DNA from 2 places in the Nocardioides sp. NPDC059952 genome. Region 1 is predicted to be linked to the other one. Evidence: riboswitches for the same ligand, from Rfam matches in the RefSeq annotation. Region 1 holds a riboswitch; the other holds the start of a gene.
The links. A riboswitch is a leader RNA that binds a small molecule or an ion and turns the genes downstream of it on or off. The one in region 1 is predicted to bind glycine.

Region 2: linked by a shared signal. The riboswitch ahead of gcvP (aminomethyl-transferring glycine dehydrogenase) and the one ahead of gcvT (glycine cleavage system aminomethyltransferase GcvT) in region 1 are both predicted to bind glycine.

The regions. Positions count from the first base shown of each region.
Region 1 is NZ_JBHWLY010000033.1:4,884-12,702, forward strand. Features, by position in the region: gene ACFV9G_RS16235 (LLM class flavin-dependent oxidoreductase) at 1-96, opposite strand, end outside; gene ACFV9G_RS16240 (Crp/Fnr family transcriptional regulator) at 258-938, shown strand; gene ACFV9G_RS16245 (CobW family GTP-binding protein) at 945-1,982, opposite strand; glycine riboswitch at 2,107-2,203, shown strand; gene gcvT (glycine cleavage system aminomethyltransferase GcvT) at 2,359-3,462, shown strand; gene gcvH (glycine cleavage system protein GcvH) at 3,471-3,842, shown strand; gene ACFV9G_RS16260 (L-serine ammonia-lyase) at 3,874-5,286, shown strand; gene ACFV9G_RS16265 (FBP domain-containing protein) at 5,408-5,893, opposite strand; gene ACFV9G_RS16270 (WHG domain-containing protein) at 5,953-6,564, shown strand; gene ACFV9G_RS16275 (GlxA family transcriptional regulator) at 6,574-7,521, opposite strand; gene ACFV9G_RS16280 (saccharopine dehydrogenase family protein) at 7,592-7,819, shown strand, end outside.
Region 2 is NZ_JBHWLY010000015.1:11,450-19,268, forward strand. Features, by position in the region: gene ACFV9G_RS09355 (MerR family transcriptional regulator) at 1-90, shown strand, start outside; gene ACFV9G_RS09360 (bifunctional nuclease family protein) at 155-622, shown strand; gene ACFV9G_RS09365 (helix-turn-helix transcriptional regulator) at 629-1,465, opposite strand; gene ACFV9G_RS09370 (MFS transporter) at 1,608-3,008, shown strand; gene ACFV9G_RS09375 (MerR family transcriptional regulator) at 3,160-3,777, shown strand; glycine riboswitch at 3,859-3,949, shown strand; gene gcvP (aminomethyl-transferring glycine dehydrogenase) at 4,014-6,902, shown strand; gene ACFV9G_RS09385 (hypothetical protein) at 6,955-7,819, opposite strand, start outside.

The sequences.
Region 1 (7,819 bases):
CTCGGCAGCCACCGCCCGCTCGATCGTGTGGGTCAGCGCAGCGCCCTCGGCGTACCCCACCCGCGTGCGGGACCGGTCCAGCATGGAGAGCTTCACAACGGGTCAACCACGCCGGGTCGCCGAGCCTTCCCGCCGTGTCCGGTGTGGCGAAGAACGCACTCGACAGGGGTGCGATGCGGGCCACACAACCGATGTGGAGGGCCTGGATCTGGCTAGGCTGATGTCTTCGGTAAAGCAATGACAGGAGCGCCTGGGTAATGGATCAAGACGTGCTTCGGCACGCGCCGCTTTTCAGCGAGCTGGACGACGAGTCGATGACGGCGCTGCTCGCGACGATGGGTCAGGCACGCCTCAGGCGAGGCGAGGTGTTGTTCCACGAGGGCGACGCCGCCGACCGGCTCTACGCGGTCGTGGACGGCAAGGTGAAGCTGAGCCGTGCCGCGGCCAACGGGCAGGACAGCCTGCTGGCGATCCTGGGGCCGGGCCAGGTGTTCGGCGAGCTGTCGCTCTTCGACCCCGGTCGGCGCTCCTCCACGGTCACGGCCGTCACCGACCAGGTCGAGCTCGCCTCGCTGTCGCACGACGACCTGCTGGGCCTGCTCGACGGGCGCCCGAGCGTGACCCGTGGGCTGCTCGCCCTGCTGTCGGGCCGCCTGCGCCGGGCCAACGACGTGATCGGTGACCTGGTCTTCTCCGACGCGCCCCGCCGGGTGGCGAAGGCTCTGCTCGACCTCGCGGAGAGGTTCGGCGAACAGACCGACGAGGGCCTCCGCGTACGCCACGACCTGACCCAGGAGGAGCTCGCGCAGCTCGTGGGCGCGGCTCGGGAGACGGTCAACAAGGCGCTCGCCGACTTCGCGGCCAAGGGCTGGGTCAGGCTGGAGTCGCGCTCGGTGATCATCACCGACATGGAACGGATCGTGCGCCGCGCCGGCTGATCGCTGTCAGAGGCTGACGCGGACCAACTGGCGCAGCCTGTGGAGGCCCTCGGTGCTCGGCCGCTCGGCCGGGGCGAGGGCCGCCGTGAGCCGCTCGCGGACCGCGTCGGTCTCGAGATCCAGGCCGATGGCGACGAGCTCGCTCACCGGGTCGGCCGCACGCTTCGCTGCGGCGACATGGGCACTGCGTCCGACCAGGTTCACCTGGTAGCTGCGCGGTCCCTGGCCGGTCGCGACGGCGACGGTCCCCTTGACCCGGTACGCCGTCGCCGGCGGCTCCTCGAGCAGGTCGACCAGACGGGCCGGCTCGATGGTGCCCGGGGTCGTCACGGTGACCGCCCGGGCATGTTGATGGGTTTCGTGCGAAGCGGCCGCTTCGCGCAGCAGCGCGGCGATCGGCAGCTCGTCGGGCGGGTCCTCGGGCACCGCGGCGTCGTAGACGAGCCGCGGGTCGATGCGGCCGCCCACGGCGTACGCCACCTGGACCTCGGGGTTGTGCTCCCGCACCCGCGCCTCGATCCGGGCCAGGATCCGGTCCCGAGAGGCTGCCGGCACCAGGTCGGTCTTGTTGACCACCACCAGGGACGCGGCCGCGAACCGGACCGGAGCCTCACCTCGGCCGTCGTCGAGGGTGTCGAAGTAGGCCGATGCGTCGACGACCTCGATGAGCCCACCGCGGCGTACCCGCTCGACGCCGCTGAACCGGACCAGCTTGGCCAGCGTGCCGGGCTCGGCGATCCCGCTGGCCTCGACGATGACCACGTCGAGCGCGAGCCGCGGGTGGGTCAGCTTCTCCAGCGCGTCGTCGAGGCCGCCGGCGTCCGGCAGGCAGCACAGGCAGCCGCCGGCGATCGAGGCCGGCTCGTCGATCTGGCCGGTGACGAGTCCGGCATCGACGTTGATGTCGCCGAAGTCGTTGACGACCACGCCCACCCGGGCGCCGGGCTGGCGCAGCAGATGGTTGAGCAGGGTGGTCTTCCCGGACCCGAGGTGGCCGGTGAGGATGACCACGGGGACCCGGGTGCTGGCGTTGGTCGGTGGCACCGAGCCATCGTAGAGCGGGTGAGAACAGTTCCCGTTAGTGGGTGTCGGGTCGGCCGAGGCGCCCGGATCTTGACGGCCGAGGTAGCCAGACCTAGGTTTGCCGCACAACTTCACATCCGCCACTCGAACCGCAGCGGGAGAGTCCTTGCCCATCCCGGGTGAGGCGCCGAAGGAGCAAACCTCCCCAGAATCTCTCAGGCCCCCATGACCGCCGCGGTGAGGCGACCTCTGGAAAGTCAGGATCCGACGGATCCTGCACCCACGGTGCAAACCGCCCGATCGGGCGGTGAAGCTCTCAGGTAGCGATGACAGAGCGGGGAGGTCACCCGTCCACGGGTGCCGCTGGCGGCACCCATCAGCAGGGAGCCTCCCGCACATGACAGCACCTGTCCTTACCCCTCTGCATGCGATCCACCAGTCGCTCGGCGCCTCGTTCACCGACTTCGCCGGCTGGAGCATGCCGGTCCGCTACGGCTCGGAGACCGCCGAGCACAATGCTGTACGCACCACCGCGGGCCTCTTCGACCTGTCCCACATGGGCGAGATCGAGGTGACCGGGCCCGAGGCAGGACGCGCCCTCGACCACGCCCTGGTCGGCCGGCCCTCGGCGATCGGCCTCGGTCGCGCCCGCTACTCGATGATCTGCGCCGAGGACGGCGGCATCATCGACGACCTGGTCGTCTACCGGCTCGAGCAGGAGCGCTACCTGGTCGTTGCCAACGCGAGCAACGTCGGTGTGGTCGCTCCGGCGCTGGCCTCGCGGGCCGAGGGCTACGACGCCGTGGTCCGGGACGCCTCCGCGGAGTGGGCGCTGATCGCGGTCCAGGGTCCTGCCTCGGCCGCAATCGTCGCAGCCCTGACCGACCTGGATGTCCCCTCCCTGCGCTACTACGCCATCGATGCCGGCACGGTCGCCGGCGTCGACGTCCTGCTCGCGCGCACCGGCTACACCGGGGAGGACGGCTTCGAGATCTACTGCGCGCCCTCGTCGGCCGTCGCGGTCTGGGAGGCCATCACCGAGGCTGGTACGCCGCACGGGCTCCTGCCCGCCGGGCTCGCCTGCCGCGACACCCTCCGGCTCGAGGCCGGCATGCCGCTCTACGGCCACGAGCTGACCCGCGAGACGACGCCCTTCGAGGCCGGCCTCGGCCGGGTCGTCTCCTTCGACAAGCCCGACGGCTTCGTCGGCGACGCCGCCCTGGCCGTACGCCGCGACGAGGGCCCGCGCAGCGTGCTCATCGGCCTGATCGCCGCCGGGCGCCGGTCGCCGCGGGCCGGCTACACCATCGTGGACCCGGCCACAGGCGAGGAGGTCGGCACCGTCACCAGCGGCTCACCGTCACCGACTCTCGGACGTCCCATCGCGATGGCGTACGTCCGGCCCGACCTCGCCGCCGCCGGCACCAAGCTCCAGGTCGTCGTGCGCGGCAGCCACGAGGACGCCGAGATCGTCGAGCTTCCCTTCTACTCCAAGAAATGAGCAACGCCATGAGCAACCCGACCCACCTGTCCTACACCGCCGAGCACGAGTGGATCGAGACCCGCGGCGACGTCGCGCGCGTCGGTGTGACCGCCTTCGCCACCGAGGCGTTGGGTGACATCGTCTTCGTCGAGCTGCCCGAGGTGGGCAGCAAGATCACCGGGGGAGAGAGCTGCGGTGAGCTGGAGTCGACGAAGTCGGTCAGCGACCTGTTCGCCCCCGCCGACGGCGAGATCCTCGAGGTCAACGCCGCCGTCGTCGAGGATCCCGCGCTGATCAACAGCGACCCGTTCGGCGCCGGCTGGCTCTTCGAGATGCGCGTCTCGGGCGCTCCCGAGCTGCTCGACGCCGCGGCGTATGACGCACTGATCGAGGAGTGACGTGACCGCCGAGGTCGCCGGCTCCACGGCCGTGGCGACGGCCCTGAGCACCTTCGACCTCTACTCGATCGGGATCGGGCCATCCTCATCGCACACCGTCGGACCGATGCGCGCCGCGAAGATCTTCGTCGACGGTCTCGCCGCCGACGGGTCGCTGGGCGAGGTGGCGCGGGTGAAGGCCGAGCTCTTCGGCTCGCTCGGCGCGACCGGGCACGGACACGGTTCGGAGGGTGCCGTGCTGCTCGGCCTCGAGGGCGAGCAGCCGGCGACCGTCGACACGCGAGCCTCGTCCGGGCGGGTGGCGGCCATCCGCGAGGCCGGGGAGCTGTCGCTCGGCGGCCACCGACCGATCGGCTTCGACAACGCCACCGACCTGGTCATGCATCGGCGCAAGAGCCTGCCGGGCCACCCCAACGGCATGGTGTTCACCGCGTACGCCGCCTCCGGCGAGGTGCTGCGCGAGCGCACCTATTACTCCGTCGGTGGCGGCTTCGTGGTCGACGAGCACGCCTCCGGTGCCGCACGGGTGGTCCCCGACCGCTCGCCCGTACGCTTCCCGTTCGCCACCGGCGCCGAGCTGCTCGACATCTGCGAGCGGGAGGGGTTCAGGGTCTCCGACCTGATGCTGGCGAACGAGCTCACCTGGCGTACGCACGACGAGATCCGCGCCGGCCTCCTCGAGATCTGGCGAGTGATGGCGGCCTGCGTGCAGGCCGGCTGCGACCGTGACCCGGTCACCGACGGCGTACTTCCTGGTGGTCTACGCGTCCCGCGCCGGGCGCCGCTGCTCCACCGCGACCTGGCCTCCGGCGCCGGTGCCCACGACCCCTTCCGGGTCATGGACTGGGTCAACCTGTTCGCCCTGGCGGTCAACGAGGAGAACGCCTCGGGCGGCCGGGTCGTCACCGCCCCCACCAACGGCGCGGCCGGCATCGTGCCCGCGGTCCTGCACTACTGGGTACGTTTCGTGGCGCCGCAGGCCGGCCTGGACGAGGCCGCGATCGAGGACGGCATCGTCCGCTTCCTGCTCACCGCGGCCGCGATCGGCATCCTGTGCAAGACGAACGCCTCGATCTCCGGCGCCGAGGTCGGCTGCCAGGGCGAGGTCGGCTCGGCCTGCGCGATGGCCGCCGGCGCCCTGTGTGAAGTCCTCGGCGGCACCCCCGCCCAGGTCGAGAACGCAGCCGAGGTCGGCATCGAGCACAACCTCGGCCTCACCTGCGACCCGGTCGGCGGGCTGGTGCAGATCCCGTGCATCGAGCGCAACGCCATCGCCAGCGTGAAGGCCATCAACGCCGCCCGCCTCGCCCTCAACGGCGACGGCTCCCACAAGGTCAGCCTCGACAAGGCACTGAAGACCATGCGCGAGACCGGCGCCGACATGAAGATCAAGTACAAGGAGACCTCCCGCGGCGGCCTCGCGGTCAACGTCATCGAGTGCTGAGCGGATGCGGCATGACCGGGTGCGTAGCGTCTGGAGCCGGGACCGGTCGGAGCCGGTGGATGCCCTAACGGAATACCGCCCATTCCGGTGGTTATCTGTAAACCGGGGCGTGGTCGGGATCTCAGGCGGGCCGGAGCACCCGCGCGACGAAGGCGTCGAGATTGCCGAGCAACCGATCGACCTTCTGGTCGACACTGAGGGTCTCGTGGACAACGGGGGAGTCGAGCTTGCGCTTGTTGCGCGCCTTGAGTGAGCAGTCGAGGTCGGCGCAGATGTAGGTGCCGACCGAGTTGCCGTCCTGCCCGGAGCGACCGGCGCGGGAGGCGACCAGCAATGCGACGTCCCCGACCGACGTACACAGCGCGCACATCGTCTTCCGTGGCCCTCGGGACTCGCGTGAGGCCCGGAGGGTGACCCCGCAGAGCCTGCCGTCGTGCTCGGTGACGAGGTAGTGGTTCTGTGGTGCTTTCGGGTCCTGCCAGCCGAGGTAGTCGAGGTCGTCCCATGGTCGTTCGGCCAGGTCAGCGGGCAGGTTGAGGCGCTTGGTCGCACCCTTGGTGAGGTTGACGAACGAGGAGCGTACGTCGGTCTCGGTCAGCGGCTTCATGCCAACCATGCTAGGTTTCCTACAACTGTTAGGCAATTCGTTATTCGAGGAGAGTGCCGATGGGCCGTCCCGGGCTGAACCGGGCCGCCGTGATCGCGGCCGCCGCCGACCTGGCCGACGAGATCGGCTTCGACGCCGTCACGATCTCGGTCCTCGCCCGCCACCTCGGCATCAAGTCGCCGACTCTCTACTCCCACGTCACCGGAGCCACCGACCTCCGCACCGCCGTCACCGCGTACGTCCTCGACGAGCTCGCCGACGCCACGAGCGCCGCCCTGTCGGCGGGGGAGGGCCGCGACCTCCTCGTCGCCTACGCCGACGCCATCCGCGACTTCGCCCGCCGCTCACCCGGCCGCTACGACGCCACCACCCGCCAGCGCGTCCCGCCCGCTGAGGCGGGGGAGTCCCGGACCGACTCGGTGGACGAGGCGATCACCGCTGGCCGCCGCAACGCCGACCTCGCTCTCGCCGTCGTCCGCAGCTATGGCATCCTCGAGCCCAGCGAGACGTACGCCGTCCGCCTGATGTCCAGCCTCATCCACGGCTACGTCACCCTCGAGCTCGCCGGCAGCTTCGCCCACAGCGACCCCCCGAGCGAGGCCACCTGGCCCGAGGTCCTCGACGAGCTGGATGGCAACCTCGGACGGATGGCGCTCGATCGGCCCCACTGATCAGCCTGATCAGTCGGCGAGCCGGAAGGTCGTCCGGTAGGTCGTGGGAGTCACGCCCAGAGTGCGGTGGAAGTGACGGCGCAGCGTGGCCGCTGTGCCCATTCCGCAGCTGCCCGCGATCTGGTCGATCGAGGCGTCGGTACGCTCGAGGAGCTCCTGGGCGCGCGAGATGCGCTGGTGGTGCAGCCAGTCCAGAGGCCCGGTCTGCAGCTCGGCCTGCATCCGTCGGGCGAGCTGGCGGGTGCTGAGGCCGGCGTGGTCGGCCAGCTCGCGGACCGTCAGGGGCTGGTCGAGTCGGGCGCGCGCCCACTCCAGCGTGGCCGCGAGGCCCTCGGGAACGCGGGGCTGCGCGGGTGGGGTGATGAACTGCGCCTGCCCACCCGTGCGGTGGGCAGGGACGACCAGGTTGCGGGCGATCCCGTTGGCCGCGGCGGCGCCGAGGTCGCTGCGTACGAGGTGGACGCAGAGGTCGAGCGCAGCGGTCTTGCCGGCCGAGGTGAGCACGTCGCCCTCGTCGACGTAGAGCACGTCCGGGCGGACGTCGACCTGCGGATAACGCCGGGCGAGCTCGTCGGCGTGCAGCCAATGGGTCGTGGCGACCCGGCCGTCGAGCAGCCCGGCCGCGGCCAGCACGAACGAACCGGTGCACAGGGACGCGATCCGCGCGCCGCGCTCATGGGCGCCACGCAGCGCGTCGAGGAGCGAGAGGTCGGGATTGTCGTCGAGATCGTTCGAGGACGGGACGACGACGGTGTCGACCTCAGCGATCGCGTCGTACGACGCCGTCGGCAGCTCGGCCAGCCAGGGATGCGATGCGCCGTCGGGGGTGCAGACGACGAGGTCGTACCACTCACCGCCTGGAGCGAGGTCGGCATGGTCGCCGCCGAAGATCTCGGCCGCGATCGCGACCTCGTAGAGCATCGAGGAGCCATGCAGGACGAGGGCAAGCCGAGGCATGTCGCAAAGTGTACGTAGTACGTCGTTTCAGACACTCGTGTGGCGGGACACCCGGCCCGAGGATGGAGCCATGAACACAGATGAGCAGGTCCTGGTCTATGGCGCCACCGGTCACACCGGGCGTTTCGTCGTCGATGAGCTGACGCGCCGCGGGCTGACGCCCGTCCTCGCCGGACGTAGCGCGGAGCGTCTCGCCGACGTCGCGCCCCGCCATGCCGCCATGGAGAGCCGAGTCGTCGGCCTCGACGACCCCGAGCGGCTGCGGCACGCGATCGCGGGTGTTGGCGCCGTCATCAAC
Region 2 (7,819 bases), on a different contig from region 1:
GGCCGGGCCGAGGAGATCGGCAGCGAGATCGCCTCCCTGGCGGTCCGTCTGCACGCCACCTTGGTGAAGTCGGGCCTGCGCGACCGCTGACTCGGTTCGTGTCGCCGGTCAACCGGGCTGCTGTCGCGACCTGGAGACGGGTAGGGTGGATGACATGCGCGAGGTCGATGTGCTCGGAGTCCGAGTGGAGATGCCCTCCAACCAGCCGATCGTGCTGTTGCGCGAGGTGGCGGGTGAGCGATACCTGCCCATCTGGATCGGCGCGGTGGAGGCGACCGCCATCGCCTTCGCCCAGCAGGGCGTGGTTCCGCCCCGTCCGCTGACCCACGACCTGCTCAAGGACGTGCTCGAGGCGACCGGCAACGAGCTGACCGAGGTGCAGATCACCTCGGTCACCGACCGCGTCTTCTACGCCAACCTGGTCTTCGCCTCCGGCGTCGAGGTGAGCGCTCGGCCTTCGGACTCGATCGCGCTGGCGCTGCGGACGGGGACCAAGATCGTGGTCTCGGACGAGGTCCTCGACGAGGCGGGGCTCGCTGTCCCGGCCGAGCAGGAGGACGAGATCGAGAAGTTCCGCGAGTTCCTCGACGAGATCACCCCCGAGGACTTCGAGTCCCACTAGGGCGGATCATTCGCTCAGGGCCAGCATCGCCTTCTCGTCGACCGTCTCGGCCTCCGCCTGGTAGACGACCATGCGCTGGCCGCCGGTGCGGGCCAGCTGCATGACCTCGTAGGTGAGCGTCATCCGGCCCACCCGCGGATGCTCGAACGTCTTGGTGCCCCCGCTGCGCTCGCACACGTCGTAGAGCTCCCAGATCCCGGCGAACTCGGGTGACTTGAGCAGCAGCTCGCCGACGAGCGCGGCCAGGCGGGGGGAGTCGACGTCGGTGCCGCCGACGGCGCGCAGGTTGGCGACCGAGCCGGCCACCGTCTCGTGCCACGGGTCGAGCAGGTGCCGTCCTACCGGGTCGAGGAAGAGGTAGCGGGTCAGGTTGCGGTGCTCGGTGGGACCGTCCCACAGGCCGGGGTAGAGCCGCCGCCCGGGCAGGTTGGACGCCAGCAGGTCGTTGTGCCGGCTGACCACGAAGGCCGGCAGCGGACGCAACGTCTCGAGCATGACGAGCACGGAGGGACGTACGGTCAGATCGGTCGTCGCCCGGGGCTCGCCGAAGCGTCCCGAGGCGACCTCGGCGAGCTCGTGCAGCCGCTCGTGGGCGTCGCCACTCAGGCGCAGCGTCTGGGCCAGGGAGTCCAGGACGGACGCCGACGGGTTGGTCTCCCGACCCCGTTCCAACCGGGTGTAGTAGTCGACGGACACGCCCGCGAGGGCGGCCAGCTCCTCACGCCGCAGGCCAGGCGTACGCCGCACCCCGGTGCCCGCGGGCAGGCCCGCCTCCTCGGGGGTCACCCGTGCCCGCCGGGCGCGCAGGTAGCGCCCGAGCTCAGTCGCAGCCATCTCGCTCATCCCCACCAGTGTGCCGCACGTCCGGCCCGCGTGAGGGGCCGTGCCATACCCACCCCTGGCGGCACCGCGGCATCACACGGTCTGCCTCTGTGCGCGAGGCGCGACCAGACTTTCCGGCATCACGAACCGGAGGAGGAATCCGATGACCGTACTCGCCCATGAGGCGTCGACCGGCGGCCCGGCGCCGACGCGGCTGGGGAGCGTTCGAGCGCTGCTCGCCGCGCTGCTGGGCTTCACGGTGATCACCGTGGACGTCTCCGCGGTGAACATCGCCCTGCCCTATCTGCATCGGGATCTGGGTGGCGGCATGGCCGGCCTGCAGTGGGTGGTGGACGCGTACACGTTGATGTTCGCGGCGCTGATGCTCTCGGCGGGAGCGGTGACCGACCGGGTCGGACCGGTGCGGGCCTACGCGCTGGGGGTGGTGCTGTTCACGGTGGCGTCCTTGGCCTGCGCGGCCGCTCCGGTGATGCCGGCGCTCATCGCCGCGCGAGTGCTCCAGGGCGCCGCCGCGGCGCTGGTGATGCCGGCGTCGCTGGCGCTGGTCAGGGTGGCGTACGACGACGCGGGGGCCCGCGCACATGCCATCGCGGTGTGGACCGTCGGCGGATCGGCCGCCATGGCACTGGGTCCGGTGGCCGGCGGCCTGCTGAGCGAGTACGCCGGCTGGCGCTGGGTCTTCCTGGTCAACGTGCCGATCGGGATCCTCATCGTCGCCCTGCTGGCGGGTCTGCGGATCCGGCCCGTGCGCCGCCAGGTACCGCTCGATCTCCCGGGCCAGGCCCTCGCCGTGGTCGCGCTGTCCGCGCTGACGTACGCCGTCATCGAGGCCGGTCACACCGGCTGGCACGCGAGTGCCCTGCTCGCGGGTGCGGCGTCGGTCTCGGCGGCGGTGGCGTTCGTCGTCGTCGAGGGTCGATCCGCAGCGCCGGTGCTGCCGCTCGGGCTGCTGGGCCGAGGCCGCGTGATGGTCGCGTTGGTCGCCGGCTTCGGGATCAACTTCGGGTTCTACGGCGGGATCTTCCTGCTCGGTCTCTACTACCAGCAGGTTCGGGGCTGGAGCGGCGCCGAGGCGGGGCTGATGTTCGTCATCCCGGCGGTCCTGACCACCGGTGCCAACGTGCTGGCACCGCGGCTCGCGCACGCCGTCGGTCGGCGGCCGCTCATCGTCGGCGGTCAGCTGATCCTCGCGGTGGCGATGCTCGTCCTGTGCCCGCTCACCACCTCCACACCGGTCTGGCTGGTCCTCGTCCTGCTCATCCCGCTGGCCACGGGTGGCGCACTGGCCATCACCGTCGTCACCGCCGACCTGATCGATGCCGTCGAGCCCGCCCGGGTGGGCGTCGCCACCGGCGTGCTCAGCACGTTCCGGCAGACCGGCGGAGCGATCGCGGTGGCCGTGTTCGGGGGTCTCGGTGCCGGTGCGACGGGCTTCCTCACCCTGTCCGGGATGCAGGCCTGCCTTCTCGTCGGGGCCGTCGTGCTGACGCTGACCGCGCTGGCGTCGACGGGCGGGGCGCGCAGACCCTCATCCTCTACTTGAGGGTTAGGGGGAACGACACGCCGGAGGGGTTCTTTGACCAGGGCCCTTGCGACGCTTACCTTGTAGTTGTCTCTGTTGTAACTCCAACGATGTGGTCCCCCCGCCGCAGCCGTTCATTCCCCGAGTGGAGTTACGCGCAACGGAGTAGACGATGGAGGACATCGTGTTCGACCACGAGCAGAAGCCCGGCCACGGCGCCGACGACGCGCAACGCGCGGCGGAGCAGGCTGACGAGCAGGGCCTTCTCTTCACCGACGATGTCTCGCCTCTGCCGAGCGACACCGGTTACCGCGGCCCGACGGCTTGCAATGCGGCTGGGATCAGCTACCGGCAGCTCGACTACTGGGCTCGCACCGGTCTGGTCGAGCCGAGCGTGCGTGGGGCCACCGGCTCCGGCACCCAGCGGCTCTACTCCTTCCGAGACATCCTGATCCTCAAGGTCATCAAGCGGCTCCTCGACGCCGGGATCTCGCTGCAGCAGATCCGTGCCGCCGTGCACCACCTGCGTGAGCGTGGCACCGACGACCTGACCCGCGTCACCCTGATGAGCGACGGCGCCTCGGTCTACGAGTGCACCAGCAACGACGAGGTCATCGATCTGCTCCAGGGCGGGCAGGGCGTCTTCGGGATCGCCATCGGTGGCGTCTGGCGCGAGATCGAGGGCACGCTCTCCGAGCTCCCCAGCGAGCGCACGGCCGAGGACGGCGAGCAGGTCGCCTCGATGTCCGACGAGCTCTCCGCCCGCCGCGCCGCGCGCAACGCCGGGTGATCTAGGACTCAGTCGACACCAGCCCCGAGGCCCCGCGGAGACGGGACCTCGGGGTGCTGTCGTTTATGCTGGTGGTGCTGACCATCCCGCACGGGAGAGCTCCTCTCGAAGGGGCGCCGAAGGGGCAATTCCTCCCCGGAAACTCTCAGGCACCCACGACTGTGCGGACCAGGCAACTCTGAAGCGGTGCATCCGCGCGTGACAGAGGGGGAGGGCGTACGAGTTGTCTTACTTAGATGCCCTCAGGAGCCACTGTGTCCGACACGCCCACCTTGTCCGAGCTCGATGCCGCCTCCCCGTTCGTGGAGCGCCACGTCGGGCTCTCGGCCGCTGACGAGGCGACCATGCTCGCGCGGCTCGGGTACGACTCGGTAGCCGCGATGATGGACGCAGCCGTCCCGGCGGGGATCCGCTCGGTCGAGTCGCTGGACCTGCCGGCCGCGTTGAGCGAGGCCCAGGTCGCGTCGCTGGCGCGGGAGATCGCGGCCTCCAACAAGCCGGGCGAGGCGATGATCGGGCTCGGCTACCACGCCACCGTGACGCCGCCGGTGATCCGCCGCAACGTGCTCGAGGACCCGAGCTGGTACACCGCCTACACGCCCTACCAGCCCGAGATCTCCCAGGGCCGCCTCGAGGCGCTCATCAACTTCCAGACCATGGTCGGCGACCTGACCGGTCTGCCGGTCGCCAACTCGTCGCTCCTGGACGAGGGCACCGCGGCCGCCGAGGCGCTGGCACTGGTTCACCGCGCCAACCGCAAGGGATCCGGTCCGTTCGTGATCGACGCCGACGCGCTGCCGCAGTCGATCGAGGTCGTCAAGGTACGCGCCGAGGCGATGGGCCTCGAGGTCGTCGTGGCCGACCTCTCGCAGGGCCTGCCCGAGGGTGACGTGATCGGCGTGCTGGTGCAGTACCCGGGTGCCTCCGGGCGCGTCCCCGATCTCAAGCCGGTCATCGACGCCGCCCATGAGCGGGGTGCGCTCGCCGTCGTCGCCGCCGACCTGCTCGCTCTCACCGTCCTGGAAGCGCCCGGCACGCTCGGCGCCGACGTCGTCGTCGGCTCGACCCAGCGCTTCGGCATCCCGCTCTTCTACGGTGGCCCGCACGCCGGCTACATGGCCGTCCACGCGGGGATCGAGCGGCACCTGCCCGGTCGCCTGGTCGGCGTCTCCGTCGACGCCGAGGGGCGGCCCGCGTACCGGCTCGCGCTGCAGACGCGTGAGCAGCACATCCGCCGCGAGAAGGCGACCTCCAACATCTGCACCGCGCAGGTGCTGCTGGCCGTCGGTGCTTCCATGTACGCCGTCTACCACGGCCCCGCCGGGCTGCGGTCGATCGCGACCCGCACGCACCGCTACGCCGCCGTCCTGGCCGCCGCGCTCAAGTCGGCCGGGCTCCCGCTGGTCTCGGAGTCGTTCTTCGACACGCTGGGTGTCACCGTCCCCGGGCGGGCGGCCGATGTCGTCACCGCGGCGCGTCGTTTCGGCGTACATCTTCGTCTCGTGGACGCCGACACCGTCGGCATCTCGACCTCGGAGGCGACGACCCGCTCGACCCTGTCCGCCGTGCTCAACGCCTTCGGCGTCTCCGGCGCGGACCTGGACGAGATCGACCGCACCACGGCCAGCGCGCTGCCCGACGGTCTGCTCCGCACCACCGACTACCTCACCCACGAGGTCTTCAACGCGCACCACAGCGAGACCCAGATGCTGCGCTACCTGCACAAGCTGGCGGCGCGCGACTACGCGCTCGACAAGGGCATGATCCCGCTCGGCTCGTGCACCATGAAGCTCAACGCGACCACCGAGATGGAGCCGATCTCGCTGCCCGGCTTCGCCGACCTGCACCCGTTCGTGCCCGCCGAGGACGCCGCCGGCTACACGCGTCTCGTCGGGGAGCTCGAGGGCTGGCTGGCCGAGGTCACCGGCTACGACGAGGTCTCCATCCAGCCGAATGCCGGCTCGCAGGGCGAGTTCGCCGGCCTGATGGCGATCCGTGGCTACCTGGACGCGCAGGGCCAGGGCCACCGCAAGATCTGCCTGATGCCTTCCTCGGCGCACGGCACCAACGCCGCCTCGGCCGTGATGGCTGGGATGAAGGTCGAGGTCGTGAAGTCGTCGGAGGACGGCACCGTCGACCTCGACGACCTGCGGGCCAAGCTGGACGCTCACGGCGAGAACGTCGCCGCGATCATGGTGACCTACCCCTCGACCCACGGGGTCTACGAGGAGGGCATCACCGAGGTCTGCTCGCTGGTGCACGAGGCCGGTGGTCAGGTCTACATCGACGGCGCCAACTTCAACGCGCTCCTGGGCTACGCCAAGCCCGGCGAGTTCGGCGGGGACGTCTCCCACCTCAACCTCCACAAGACCTTCTGCATCCCGCACGGCGGCGGTGGCCCCGGGGTGGGTCCGGTGGCCGTCCGCTCGCATCTCGCGCCCTACCTGCCGTCGCACTCGCTGCACCCGGACGCCGCCAAGCGCTCGGGCATCGGTGCGATCTCGGCCGCCCCGTACGGTTCGGCGGGGATCCTGCCCATCTCGTGGGCCTACGTCCGGCTCATGGGCGCCGAGGGTCTGACCCGGGCGACGTCGGCGGCGGTGCTGTCGGCGAACTACGTCGCGTCCCGCCTGAACGAGCACTTCCCGGTGCTCTACCGTGGCGAGACCGGCCTGGTCGCGCACGAGTGCATCCTCGACCTGCGGCCGATCACGAAGGAGACCGGAGTCACCGTCGACGACGTCGCCAAGCGTCTCATCGACTACGGCTTCCATGCCCCGACGATGTCCTTCCCGGTCGCCGGCACCCTCATGGTCGAGCCCACCGAGTCCGAGGACCTCGGCGAGCTGGACCGGTTCATCGACGCGATGATCGCGATCAAGGGTGAGATCGACCGGGTCGGCTCGGGCGAGTGGACCGCCGAGACCTCGGTCCTGCGCGGCGCCCCGCACACCTCCCGCGCCCTCGTCGGCGACTGGGACCGGGCCTACTCGCGCGAGGAGGCCGTCTTCCCGCGCGGCATCGACCCCGACAAGTACTGGCCGCCGGTGGCCCGTATCGACAACACCTACGGCGACCGCAACTTGGTCTGCTCCTGCCCGCCGGTGGAGTCCTTCGCCGAGTGACCTCCCGCCGAGTGGGCGCGTTACAACGCGCCGACTCGGCGTGGTTCTACTTTCAGCTGAGGGTCATGTTGGGCTCGCCGTTGGCGTTGAGACCGGTGCCGTGGGTGCAGGTGCCGGACCGCGGCGTACCGGCGTTGTAGGCCTGGCGCAGGCAGTTGCGCAGGGCGAGCTGGCCCCAGTAGTTGGGGTGCAGGCTCTCCTGGATGTAGTAGTTGCCGCTCGCGGTGGAGACGGTGCGGATCTGGTTGACCCACTCGGTCTTGTCGACCGCACCGGCGACCTGCCAGCTCGAGAGGCCCTTCTCCTCGAGGAGGCCGACGGTGTTCTCGCACAGCCGGCGGCCGGCGAACGCGCTGGTGACGTTGAGCGTCTTGATGTTGGTCAGCCCGGAGTCGGTCGCCGCGCCCGAGATCGCGTTGTTGATCGTGGGCAGGATCGTGTTGTACGCGTAGTCGGCATCCGCGTTCCAGAAGCCGCAGCCGCCGGTGTTCTGACGGGTGTAGCCGGACTCGCTGTAGCGGTAGACCGAGGAGGTCGCCAGCGGCGAGGGTACGTTCTGCACGATCAGGGTCCAGGCGTTGTCGGCGTAGCCCGCGTTGCGCATGGCGGTGCGTACGTTCTGGAAGGCGGTGGCGATCCGGGCGCGCACCGCGGCGACGTTGCTCGCGGCCATCGCGTTGGTGACGACCGCGTCGTCCTTGCAGTAGTCCTTGAACCAGGACGGCGAGGCCAGGAAGTCCTGGACGCACTGGGTGACGATGGCGGCGAAGTTGAAGTCGTTGCCGCCGATGCCGATCGTCACGGCCTTGACGTTGTGGCTCGCCGCGAAGCCCTGCAGCATGAGGGCCTGGCCCTGGTTGCTGCCGCTGGAGTAGAAGTCGATCCCGGGCTTGAAGTAGCCGCTGGAGGTGGTCGTG